3 regions of the Streptomyces sp. NPDC047917 genome follow, and region 2 is predicted to be linked to each of the others. Evidence: riboswitches for the same ligand, from Rfam matches in the RefSeq annotation. Region 2 holds a riboswitch; each other region holds the start of a gene.
What was found. Region 2 has a riboswitch for cobalamin ahead of ACGF8B_RS32005 (ABC transporter substrate-binding protein). Riboswitches for the same ligand answer to the same signal wherever they lie in the genome.
Positions count from the first base shown of each region.

Region 1: another riboswitch for cobalamin. It lies ahead of ACGF8B_RS29010 (prenyltransferase/squalene oxidase repeat-containing protein); the one in region 2 lies ahead of ACGF8B_RS32005 (ABC transporter substrate-binding protein).
Region 3: another riboswitch for cobalamin. It lies ahead of ACGF8B_RS05585 (ribonucleoside-diphosphate reductase subunit alpha); the one in region 2 lies ahead of ACGF8B_RS32005 (ABC transporter substrate-binding protein).

Region 1 covers NZ_JBIDCA010000012.1:258,170-262,415, reverse strand. The annotation lists partial or broken gene ACGF8B_RS29025 (XRE family transcriptional regulator) at 1-450, shown strand, start outside; gene ACGF8B_RS29020 (NUDIX domain-containing protein) at 455-925, shown strand; gene ACGF8B_RS29015 (MBL fold metallo-hydrolase) at 1,056-2,096, shown strand; cobalamin riboswitch at 2,247-2,382, shown strand; gene ACGF8B_RS29010 (prenyltransferase/squalene oxidase repeat-containing protein) at 2,493-3,767, shown strand; gene ACGF8B_RS29005 (SCO2322 family protein) at 3,764-4,246, shown strand, end outside.
Region 2 covers NZ_JBIDCA010000014.1:194,407-198,652, reverse strand. The annotation lists gene ACGF8B_RS32015 (ABC transporter ATP-binding protein) at 1-792, opposite strand, end outside; gene ACGF8B_RS32010 (FecCD family ABC transporter permease) at 789-1,880, opposite strand; gene ACGF8B_RS32005 (ABC transporter substrate-binding protein) at 1,877-2,944, opposite strand; cobalamin riboswitch at 2,980-3,168, opposite strand; gene ACGF8B_RS32000 (beta-ketoacyl-[acyl-carrier-protein] synthase family protein) at 3,261-4,246, opposite strand, start outside.
Region 3 covers NZ_JBIDCA010000002.1:421,146-425,391, reverse strand. The annotation lists gene mctP (monocarboxylate uptake permease MctP) at 1-1,120, shown strand, start outside; cobalamin riboswitch at 1,286-1,427, shown strand; gene ACGF8B_RS05585 (ribonucleoside-diphosphate reductase subunit alpha) at 1,567-3,978, shown strand; gene ACGF8B_RS05580 (ribonucleotide-diphosphate reductase subunit beta) at 3,978-4,246, shown strand, end outside.

The sequences.
Region 1 (4,246 bases), on a different contig from region 2:
CGGCACGTCGGCACATCGGCGTGCTGGTCTACGCGGCCGTGTTCCTCCACGAGGCGTATCCCGGACTCAATGACCTGCTGCGCAAGCGCGCGGCCGAAGGCTGCGCCGTCCGCATCGCCATCGGTGACGCGGACAGCGCCAATGCCCAACAGCGCGGAAACGAGGAGAAGTTCGGCCACGGCATCGAGTCCCGCTGCCGACTGGCGCTCATGCACTACCGGCAGCTGCTCAACACGCCCGGCATCGAACTGCGAACGCACGGGACGACGCTCTACAACAGCCTGTATCGGACCGACGACCAGATGCTGGTCAACACACACGCCTGGGGCGTCAACGCCCACCGGGCGCCCGTGTGGCACCTGCGGCGCAATCGCGGAGGTGGCATGTTTCGACGTGTACGCGGACAGCTTCAGCGCCACGTGGGAGACCGCCACACCCGCGGAAAGGTGAACCCATGGCACGGACCGAGTTCTACGACGACCCGAACGCTCCGAAGCCCAACAGTCTGGTCGTGGCCGCCTCCGCCGTGGTGACGGACGAAGCGGGACGGATCCTGATGCAGCGACGGCGGGACAACGGCCTCTGGGCCCTGCCGGGCGGAGGAATGGACCTGACCGACTCACTGCCCGGCGCCGCCGTCCGGGAGGTCAGGGAGGAGACCGGGCTCGATGTCGAGATCACCGGGCTCGTCGGCACATACACGGACCCGAAGCATGTCATCGCCTACAGCGACGGGGAGGTTCGCCGCCAGTTCGCCGTGGTGTTCACGGCCCGCGTCGTCGGCGGCGAACTGGGCATCTCCGACGAGTCGACGGACCTCCGATTCGTCGCCCCGGACGAACTGGACGCGCTGCCCATGCACCACACCCAGCGGCTGAGGATCGACCACTTCCGGGCGAACCGGGCGACGCCGCACCTGGGGTGATCGTCCGGCTGGGCAGGTACGCCAGAACGAGATGGTCGACCGGGGCTACTACTGGAACAAGTTCTCGTTACAGTGGGGGCGTCGCACCGGAGCCGCGAAGCCGTACGCCGTCCAGAGAGATGGGGACCTCATGACGCAGGTGACCGACCACGGCGGGGGCGTGCACAGCATCAAGGTGCCCATCCCGGACAATCCGCTCGGCCACACCCTCGTACACGTCCTGGACACCGATCGGGGTCCGGTGCTGATCGACACCGGGTGGGACGATCCCGAGGCCTGGGACACGCTCAACGCCGGACTCGCCGCCGTCGGTACGGAGATGGCCGACATCCACGGTGTGGTCATCACCCACCACCACCCCGACCACCACGGGCTCTCCGGGCAGGTGCGCGAGGCCTCCGGGGCCTGGATCGCCATGCACGCGGCGGACACCGCGATCGTGCGCCGCACCCGGGAGTCCGAACCCGGCAGGTGGCTGACGTATCTCGCGGCCAAGCTCACCGCGGTCGGGGCGCCCGAGGAGCACCTCGCGCCGTTGCGGGTCGCCGCGGCCGGCGGGGGCAGGATGCGGACGCTGCCGGGGCTGCGGGCCGCGCTTCCGGACCGGGAGATCGTGCCCGGTGAGCTGCTCGACCTGGCGGGGCGCAAACTGCGGGCGATCTGGACACCGGGGCACACGCCCGGACATGTGTGCCTGCACCTGGAGGAGAAGCACCCGGGCAATCTGCCGGGGCGGGGACGGCTCTTCTCGGGGGACCATCTGCTGCCGGGGATCAGTCCGCACATCGGGCTGTACGAGGACCCGGACGACGCCACGGCCACCGACCCCCTCGGTGACTACCTCGACTCGCTGGAGCGGATCGGCAGGCTCGGGGCCGCCGAGGTGCTGCCCGCGCATCAGTACGCCTTCACCGATGCGGCGGGGCGCGTGCGGGAGCTGCTCGGGCATCACGAGGAGCGGCTGACCGGGCTGCTCGGGCTGCTGGCGGAGCCGCTGACACCGTGGGAGCTGGCCGAGCGGATGGAGTGGAACCGGCCGTGGGAGCAGATCCCGCACGGCTCCCGGAACATCGCCGTCTCGGAGGCGGAGGCGCATCTGCGGCGGCTGGTGAAGCTCGGGCGCGCGGAGGCGGTGCCGGGAAGCGAGCCGGTGACATACATCGCGGTGTGAGCGGTGGAGCGGTGTGCGTGGTGTGAGTGGGGGGGCGAGTGGGGGGTGTGGTCTCGCTTACGTGGGCGGTGGCGCGCAGGGGAACAGAGGCGCGTACGTGAGCAGTGACACGTACGGGGCGCTCCTCCCGGCCCGGAGTCCGGTCGGTGCCGCCCGGTAGAGTGTGCGGGTCGTCATCATGCCCGTTCAGGGGGAAGCCGGTGCGAATCCGGCACTGACCACGCAGCCGTGAACCGTCTTCGCAGGCGGTGAGTCGGAATGCCCTGTCCGCGGTCGTGACCGGCTCGGACCACCGGATCCCCCGGTGGTCGGCACCGTCGAGGTACACGGGGTCGGAGCCTGGTGCCTGAGCGTGCCTGTGCCCGGTTCACCCCGCAGGAGAGGCCCCCGCCCGCCATGACCGTACGTCGCAGCGCAGCAACGCTCGCCGCCACCGCCGCCGTGCTCTGCGCGGCCGCTGCGCCGGCCGCGGTGGCAGCGCCGTCCCCCTCGCCCTCGCCGTCCGTCGCGCTGCCGTCCGGGCTGTACGGCACGAAGGACCCCACCTACGACGGGGTGTGGCGGCAGTCGCTGGCCTTCCTCGCGCAGCGGCTCGAAGGGGTCACCCCGGCCGCGAAGTCGGTGGACTGGCTGATCGGCCAGCAGTGCGCCGACGGCTCCTACGCCGCGTACCGGCCCGATACCACCAAGCCGTGCGACGCCAGGACGGTGCGGGACACCAATGCCACCGCGGCCGCCGCCCAGGCGCTGGTGGAGGTCGGCGGGCACCGCGAGACCGTGAACAACTCGGTGCGCTGGCTGAAGTCCGTACAGAACGAGGACGGCGGCTGGGGCTACACCGCGGGCGCGCCCAGTGACGCCAACTCCACCTCTCTGGTGATCGGCGCCCTGGCCCGTCAGGGGCAGCGGCTCGCGGACATCACGACCCCCGGTGGCAAGACCCCCTACGATCCGCTGCTCGCCCTCGCCGTCCCGTGCGGCGGCAAGGACGGCGGCGCGTTCGCCTACCAGCCCGACAAGAAGGGCGGGCTCGCCGCGAACGCGGACGCCACCGCGGCCGCCGTGCTCGGCACGATGGGCAAGGCCCTGGCGGTCGGGAACAACGCCGCGGGCAAGGCGCCCACCTGCCGGTCCGGTTCCGCGCTCACGCCCGAGCAGGCCGCCCAGAACGGCGCCCACTACCTCACCGGCGCCCTCGCCGGCAGCGGCCACCTGAACCTGGCGCCGATGCCCGGTGCCACCGACACCACCCCGCAGCCCGACTTCGGCAACACCGCCGACGCGGTCGTCGCGCTCTCCGCGGCCGGCCACCAGGACAAGGCGGCCGGAGCCGTCGACTGGCTGAAGAAGAACTCCGCGGACTGGGCCGGCCAGAACGGCCCCGCCGCCTACGCCCAGCTGATCCTGGCCGCCCACGCGACCGGCGACGACGCCCGGGACTTCGGCGGCGTCGACCTGGTCGCCCGGCTCAACGCGGCCGGCCCCGAGCCCGCCTCCGTCGTGACGCCCGACCCGTCCGCCGACACCGGGTACGAGGCCACGGAGAAGGACCAGGTCCACAGCGGCGACGACGTGATCGGGGGCGTGTGGTGGTACATCGGCATCGCCCTCGTCCTCGCGGCCATCGCGTTCTTCCTGACCAGCGGTCGCCGGAAGAACAGGCAGCCGTGAGGCGCGCGGGGCGGACCACCGCGCTGCTGGTGGTCCTGGGTGCCGTCCTGGCCGTGCTCGGCGCGGGGCCGGCCCAGGCGGCCGGGTACCGGTACTGGTCGTTCTGGGAGGGCTCCGGCTCCGGCTGGACGTACGCCACCCAGGGCCCGTCGCTCGTCCGGCCGGACGACGGGGCGGTGCAGGGCTTCCGGTTCTCGGTCAGCGAGGACTCCCAGGACTCGGCGAAGCCGCGCCGCGCAGCCGAGTTCACGAAGATCTGCGCGGACACCCCGGCCGAGGACGGCACCAAGCGGATCGCGCTCGTCATCGACCCGGGCACGGCGGCGGACGCCCCGGCGGGTGAGACACCGCCCGCGCCGCGCACCGCGTGCGCGCGGGTCGCACCGGACGCCAGCGCCGCGGAGGCGCTCGCCTCGGTGGCGAAGCCGCTGCGCTACAACAGTGACGCGATGCTCTGCGCCATCTCCGGCTACCCGGGC
Region 2 (4,246 bases):
CCCCACCGGCCGCCCCGGCAGGAACCGCACCGAGGGCCGCCCGTCCGGGCCGTCCGGCGTGACGTGGGCCGCGACCCGGTAGACGTCCGCGATCAGCTCCTCGGTGATCACTTCCGAGGGGGTGCCGGCGGCCACCACCCGCCCCTTCTTCAGCACCGCGATCCGGTCGCAGAACATCGCCGCCAGGTTGAGGTCGTGCAGGGCGATCACACCGGTCAGCGGCAGTGAGGCGATCAGCGCGAGGAGCTCCAGCTGGTGCTGGATGTCGAGGTGGTTCGTCGGCTCGTCGAGCAGCAGCTCCCGCGGCTGCTGGGCGAGCGCACGCGCGATCTGGACGCGTTGGCGCTCGCCCCCGGAGAGGGTGTGCCAGGACTGGTCGCCGCGGTCGGTGAGACCGGTCCGGGCGAGCGCTTCGCGTACCGCTTCCTCGTCCGCCCCGTCCGGCGCCGACCAGGCCCTGCGGTGCGGGATTCGGCCGAGCCGCACCACGTCCAGCACGCTGAGCTCGACCTGGGTGACGGCGTGCTGGTCGACCATTGCGACGCGCCGGGCGACGGTGCGGCGGCCGATCTCGGTGAGCCGCAGTCCGTCGAGGGTGACCACGCCGGTCTCCGGGGCCAGGACTCCCGCCAGCACCCGCAGCAGGGTCGACTTGCCGGATCCGTTCGGTCCGATCAGCCCCACGGTGGCGCCGGGCCGCGGCGCGAGGTCGATCCCGTCGAGGACGAGGCGGCCGCCCGCCGTCCGGCTGACCCGTTCGGCACGCAGTCCCGCGCCCGCCGCGTCCGTCATGAGGTCCTCCGGGTGCGGTACAGGACCAGGACGAACGCGGGCACCCCGATCAGTGCGGTGACCACGCCCACGGGCACCTCCTGCGGGTCGAGCACGGTCCTGGCGAGCGTGTCGACCCAGACCAGGAACACCGCCCCGGCCAGCGCCGTCACCGGCAGCAGCCGCCGGTGGCCGGAACCGGCGAGGGCACGGGCGGCGTGCGGCAGCACCAGACCGACGAAGCCGATGGCACCGGCCGAGCTGACCAGCGCGGCGGTCAGCAGCGCGGTCGTGCACAGCAGCACGATCCGGGTACGCGCGACATCGACGCCGAGGGTGGCGGCGGCGTCCTGGCCGAACGCGAAGGCGTCGAGCGTACGGGCGTGGCCCAGGCAGATCAGCAGGGTCACGGCGAGCACGGCGGCGCAGACCCACACATCGGTCCAGCCGACCCCGCTGAGCGAGCCGAGCAGCCAGAACAGCACCCCGCGGGTCTGCTCCGCGTCGGCGGCGGTCATCACGACGAAGGAGGTGAGCGCGGAGAACAGCTGCATGGCCGCGACACCGGAGAGCACCACCCGGTCCGTCGTGCCGCCCAGGGTGTGGCTGAGCAGCAGCACCAGGGCGAACGAGCACAGCGCCCCGATGAACGCGCCGGTCGAGATCGACAAGGCTCCCCCGCCGACACCGAGGACGACGACCACGACCGCGCCGGTGGACGCGCCGGAGGAGACGCCGAGGACGAACGGGTCGGCGAGCGGGTTGCGGAGCAGGGACTGCATGACGGTGCCGCAGACCGCGAGCCCGGCGCCGCACACCGCGGCGAGCAGGGTGCGCGGCATGCGCAGGTTCCAGATGATGCCGTCCCGGATAGGGGAGAGCCGCGACTGGCCCCCGCCGAGGTGGGCGGCCACCGCGGACCAGACGTCGCCCACCGAGATGCGGGCGGGTCCGATGGTGACGGCGACCGCGACGGAGCCGAGGAGCAGCGCGAGGCCGCAGGCCCACAGGACCCCGCCGCGCAGCCGTCGTACGCCCTTCGTGACGCCCACCGGTGCGACGACGGCCGGTGGCGCGGTCACCGTCGTGCCGCGTTCGGTCGGCGTCACCGCGCGAGCCCGAACCCGCGCAGTCCGGCGGCGACACGTTCGACGCCCTCGACCGTCCGGACGGACGGGTTCATGGCCTGGCCGCTCAACAGGACGTACCGCTTGTGCCTGACGGCGTCCATGTTCTTCGTGGCGGGGTTGGACTCCAGGAACTCGATCTTCTTCGCGGCGCTCTCGGCGGTCTGGGCCTTACGGGTCAGGTCGCCGATGACCAGGACGTCGGGGTTGCGGTCCGCGACGGTCTCCCAGCTGATCTGGGGCCATTCCTCGTGGGTGTCGTCGAAGACGTTCTTCGCGCCGAGTTCTCCGGTGATGATTCCGGGGGCTCCGCAGCAGCCCGCCAGGTAGGGGGCCTTGGAGTCGGAGAACCAGTACAGGAGGGTGGTGCCGGAGGCGTCGATGCCCTCGGTCGCCTTCTTCACCCGTTCGCGCAGTGCGGCCACGAGCGAGTCGCCGCGCTCCGGTACGCCGAACACCTTGGCCAGGTCGCGCACTTCGCCGTAGACGCTGTCCATGGTGAGCGGTGCGGTGCGGGCTCCGTCGCCGCCGCCGCTGTTGTCCTTGCCGGCGCAGTCGGCGGGCGAGACATAGGTGGGGACGCCGAGCGATTCGAACTGTTCGCGGGGTGCGACGCCGCCCTTGGCGAGTGTCGATTCGAACGAGGCGCTGACGAAGTCCGGTTCGCGGTCGAGGACCTTCTCCGAGGAGGGCCGGTTGTCCGCGATCCTGGGCACCTCGTCGTTGGCCTTCTCCAGGCCCTTCATCACCGGGTCGGTCCAGGTCGCGGTGGCGGCCATCCGGTCGGCGAGGCCGAGGGAGAGAAGGATCTCCGTGGATCCCTGGTCCACCGAGACGGCGCGGCGCGGCGCGGCGTCGACGGTGACGGTACGGCCGCAGTTCTTCAGCGTCACCGGATATCCGTCCGCGCGGCCCGGTTTCGCGGTGGTGTCACCGGCTCCGCCTCCGCAGGCGGTCAGCAGGACCAGTCCCGCGGACAGCAGGGCGACGGTGCGGACGGGGCTGGCTATGGACGGCACGGAGTCCCTCTGCGTCTCTGGGCTCATGCGCGGAGCCCGTGGTACGGAGTCCCGCGGCCCGGTGCCGGGTCGCGGATGCCAGCAGGTCTTCGGACTCGGGTTCGTCCGGACGGAGCGCCTTCCCGGGCACCCGAGGGTGCTCCCAGTGGCTGTGGCCCCGCCCGTCCCCCTCACCGCTGCGCGTCAGTTCCGGATTCGCACCGGATTCCCTGACCCCTAGGTGGAGTTTGACTGGCCCCGGCAAGCTATCACGCGCCTCTGTGCAGCTCACGGCCGGTGTGGCCGGTGGTACGCCGGGCTGTTTTCCCGTCGCACCACCTGCCTGCTGCCTGCGGAACGGCTCTCAGGGACGCTGAAGAGCGAGTACGGCGTTGTGGCCGCCGAATCCGAAGGAATGGCTGACGGCGCGCCTGATGGGCCGCCGCAGAGGTCGCTCGGTGACGCAGTCGATGTCGAACTCGGGCGCCGGGGCGTCCAGGTTGGCGATCGGTGGTACGACTCCGCGCTGGAGCGTGAGGACGGTGAGTCCGGCCTCGATCGCTCCGGCCGCTCCCATGCAGTGCCCCAGTACGCCCTTGGGCGCGGTGACGGGTGGCCGGTGCGGGTAGACCCGGGCGATCAGGGCGGCCTCGGTGGCGTCGTTGACCGGGGTCGCCGTGCCGTGCGCGTTGACGTGCTCGACGTCCTCGGCCGCCCAGCCCGCGTCGCGCAGCGCGGCCTCCACCGCCGCCTGGGCGACCACGCCCGACGGATGCGGGCTGATGGGGTGGTGGGCGTCGGTGGTGGCTCCGGTGCCGGCGAGCAGCGCCCGTGGGGCCGCGTCCCGGGCCCGGGCGTCGTCCGTCCGTTCCAGCACCATGACGGCCGCGCCCTCGCCCATGACCAGGCCGGCCCGGTCGGCCGCGAAGGGCCGGCACAGTCCGGCCAGGTCGCCGTCGCGCCGGGCTCCCGCCCCGGACCTGGCGAACGCGGCCATGGCGGCCGGGTAGACGATCGACTCGGTGGCACCGGCGATCGCGATGTCGCACTGCCCGGTGACCAGCAGGTCGCGGGCGACGGACAGTGCGGTGGCGCCGGACGAGCAGGCGGTGCACGGGGCCAGGCTGGGTCCGGTGGCCCGCAGCTGGATCGCGATCTCGGCGGCGGGCATGTTCGGGATGGTGAGCAGGATGCCCGACGGTGAGGTGGCCCCGGCGCCGAGCCGGTCGAGCACGACGGCCTGCTCGGTCAGCGAGGCGGAGCCGCCGCTGCTGGTGCCGACGACCACCGCGACCCTGCTGCCCTCCCACCCCGCCGGGTCGAGCCCGGCGTCGGTGACCGCCTCGCGGG
Region 3 (4,246 bases), on a different contig from region 2:
CCTGCCGCTGCTGATCGCGTTCGCGGTGCTCGCCGCGTACACCTACTCGTCCGGGCTGCGCGCGCCCGCGCTGATCGCCTTCGTCAAGGACGGGCTGATCTACCTGGTCATCGCGGTGGCGATCATCTACATCCCGATCAAGCTCGGCGGCTTCGACGACATCTTCGCCAAGGCCGGCGAGGCGTTCTCGCAGAAGAACGCGGCGGCCGGCAAACCGGTGGCCGGACTCGCGCCGGGCGAGGCGGGCCACTGGGGTTACGCCACCCTGGCACTGGGCTCGGCGCTGGCGCTGTTCATGTACCCGCACTCGATCACGGCGACGCTCTCCAGCCGCAGCCGCAACGTGATCCGGCGCAACACCACGATCCTGCCGCTGTATTCGCTGATGCTGGGTCTGCTGGCGCTGCTCGGCTTCATGGCCATCGCCGCCGGGATCAAGGTGGACAACGGCCAGCTGGCCATTCCGCAGCTGTTCGAGAACATGTTCCCGGACTGGTTCGCGGGCGTCGCGTTCGCCGCCATCGGCATCGGCGCGCTGGTGCCCGCCGCGATCATGTCGATCGCCGCGGCCAACCTGTTCACCCGCAACATCTACAAGGACTTCCTGAAGCCGGACGCGACCCCGGAGCAGGAGACCAAGGTCTCCAAGCTGGTGTCGCTGCTGGTCAAGGTCGGCGCGCTGGCCTTCGTCCTCACCATGGACAAGACGGTCGCGATCAACTTCCAGCTGCTCGGCGGCATCTGGATCCTCCAGACCATGCCGGCCCTGGTCGGCGGCCTGTTCACCCGCTGGTTCCACCGCTGGGCGCTGCTCGCGGGCTGGGCGGTCGGCATGGTGTACGGGACGGTGGCCGCGTACGGGGTCGCCAGCCCGACCCAGGCGCACTTCGGCGGCTCGTCCAAGGAGATCCCGGGGATCGGCGAGATCGGCTACATCGGACTCACCGCGTTCGTGCTGAACGTGGTCGTGGCGGTGGTGCTGACCTTCGTCCTGAACGCCCTGAAGGCACCCGCCGGGATCGACGAGACCGCCCCGTCCGACTACACCGCCGACGCGGGCGACCCGGGTGTCGCCACCGAGCTCCCGCCGGCCACCGCGGGGGCTCCGGGCGGCCACTGACGACCGTCGCCCACGGCCTTCCGGCGGCCCGTCGAGCCCCCTGCAACGGGGCGCGGCGGGCCGTCGGCGTGATCCGGCCGGACGGTCCGGGAACGGGCCGCACGGCCCGTTCTGTGGGCCCGACTCGAACGCACGACACAACATGTGGGGGCTGCCTCATCGGGCAGCCCCCACATGTATGCTCGTCCTCGCTGTCGCCGCAGGGGAATCCGGTGCGAATCCGGAACTGTCCCGCAACGGTGTATTCAGTGCGCTTTTGTGCACCCCCGAGTCAGTCCGATGACCTGCCGGCAGCGCATCCGGCTCGACCGAACCGGATGCCCAGACGTCCGGGCCTCGCGGTTGGGCCGGTGGACGCCGTGCGGAGTGCTGCCCTGTCCCGGGTGTGCTCGCGCAGGGCTGCCCCGTTCCCCGCCGGCCCCGAGCCGAGCGAGGGAGAGCACCACGTGACCATCGCGCCAGCCGATCCGGCTTCAGTCGCCGTGTCCGCAGCAGCCGAGTCCGAGGCCGCCGCACAGGACGGACCGGGAACCGCACTGCTGCGGACCCTGACCGACCTGACCGCCGATCTGCCCGACACCGACCCCGGCCGGGTCGCCGCCGCCGCGCTGCGTGGCCGCAGCGCCCGCGCGGACGAGGCCGAGCTGCGGTCGCTGGCGACCGAGGCCGCCGCGGGGCTGATCTCCGAGGACCCCGCCTACTCCCGGCTCGCCGCCCGGCTGCTGACCCTCGCCATCGCGGACGAGGCGGCCGGCCAGGGCGCGGTCTCCTTCTCCGCCTCGGTCGCCGTCGGCCACCGCGAGGGCCTGATCGCGGACCGTACCGCCGCGTTCGTCGCCACCCACGCGGCCGCCCTCGACGCGCTGGTGGCACGCTCGCTCGCCGACGGCGCGGACGACCGCTTCGGCTACTTCGGGCTGCGGACCCTGCACAGCCGGTACCTGCTGCGCCACCCGCACACCCGTCAGGTCGTCGAGACGCCCCAGCACTTCATGCTGCGGGTCGCGGCCGGGCTGGCCGAGGACGAGTCGCAGCGGGCCGTGGACGAGGTGGCGGCGCTGTACGGGCTGATGAGCCGGCTCGACTACCTGCCGTCCTCCCCCACCCTCTTCAACTCCGGTACCCGGCACCCGCAGATGTCCTCCTGCTACCTGCTGGACTCCCCGCTGGACGAGCTCGACTCGATCTACGACCGCTACCACCAGGTGGCGCGGCTCTCGAAGCACGCGGGCGGCATCGGTCTGTCGTACTCCCGCATCCGCTCCCGCGGTTCGCTGATCCGGGGCACCAACGGGCACTCCAACGGCATCGTGCCGTTCCTGAAGACGCTCGACGCCTCCGTCGCCGCGGTCAACCAGGGGGGCCGCCGCAAGGGCGCCGCCGCCATCTACCTGGAGACCTGGCACGCGGACATCGAGGAGTTCCTGGAGCTGCGCGACAACACGGGTGAGGACCAGCGGCGTACCCACAACCTCAACCTGGCGCACTGGATCCCGGACGAGTTCATGCGCCGGGTCGACGCGGACGGCGACTGGTCGCTGTTCTCGCCCGCCGACGTGCCCGGGCTGGTCGACCTGTGGGGCGACGAGTTCGACGCCGCGTACCGGGCGGCCGAGGCCAGGGGCCTGGCCCGCAAGTCGATGCCGGCGCGCGAGCTGTACGGCCGGATGATGCGCACCCTCGCGCAGACCGGCCAGGGCTGGATGACGTTCAAGGACGCCTCCAACCGGACCGCGAACCAGACCGCCGAGCCGGGCAGCGTCGTCCACTCGTCGAATCTGTGCACCGAGATCCTCGAAGTCACCGACGACGGCGAGACGGCGGTCTGCAACCTGGGCTCGGTCAACCTCGGCGCGTTCGTCGCCGACGGCGGGATCGACTGGGAGCGGCTGGACGCCACCGTCCGCACCGCCGTGACCTTCCTCGACCGGGTCGTCGACATCAACTTCTACCCGACCGAGCAGGCCGGCCGCTCCAACGCGAAGTGGCGCCCCGTGGGCCTGGGCGCCATGGGCCTCCAGGACGTCTTCTTCCAGCTGCGGCTGCCCTTCGACTCCCCCGAGGCGCGGGCGCTGTCCACGAAGATCTCCGAGCGGATCATGCTCGCCGCGTACGAGGCGTCCTGCGAGCTCGCCGAGCGCTCGGGCCCGCTGCCGGCCTGGTCGCGGACGCGGGCGTCGCGCGGGGTGCTGCACCCCGACCACTACGACACCGCGCTGAACTGGCCGGAGCGCTGGGACGCGCTGCGCGCCCGGGTCGCGAAGAGCGGGATGCGCAACTCGCTGCTGCTGGCCATCGCGCCGACGGCGACGATCGCCTCGATCGCGGGCGTGTACGAGTGCATCGAGCCGCAGGTCTCCAACCTCTTCAAGCGCGAGACGCTCAGCGGTGAGTTCCTCCAGGTCAACGCCTATCTGGTGGACGAGCTGAAGAAGCTCGGCGTGTGGGACGCGCGCACCCGTGAGGCGCTGCGCGAGGCCAGCGGCTCGGTGCAGGGCTTCGCCTGGATCCCCGAGGACGTGCGGGCGCTGTACCGCACCGCGTGGGAGATCCCGCAGCGCGGCCTGATCGACATGGCGGCGGCCCGTACGCCGTTCCTGGACCAGAGCCAGTCGCTGAACCTGTTCCTGGAGACGCCGACGATCGGCAAGCTCTCCTCGATGTACGCGTACGCCTGGAAGCAGGGGCTGAAGACGACGTACTACCTGCGTTCACGCCCGGCGACCCGGATCGCCCGCGCCGCCTCCGGCCAGACCGCGGCCACCGCCCCCATTCCCGTACAGCAGGCGTCGGCGCCCGACGCGGACGCGATCGCCTGCTCCCTCGAAAACCCCGAGTCCTGCGAGGCCTGCCAGTAATGAGCACATCCGAGAACAAGAACCTGCTCGACCCGGGGTTCGAACTGACGCTGCGGCCGATGCGCTACCCGGACTTCTACGAGCGCTACCGGGACGCGATCAAGAACACCTGGACGGTGGAGGAGGTCGACCTGCACTCCGACGTCGCCGACCTCGCCAAGCTGTCCCCCGGCGAGCAGCACATGATCGGCCGGCTGGTCGCGTTCTTCGCGACGGGTGACTCGATCGTCTCCAACAACCTCGTGCTGACGCTGTACAAGCACATCAA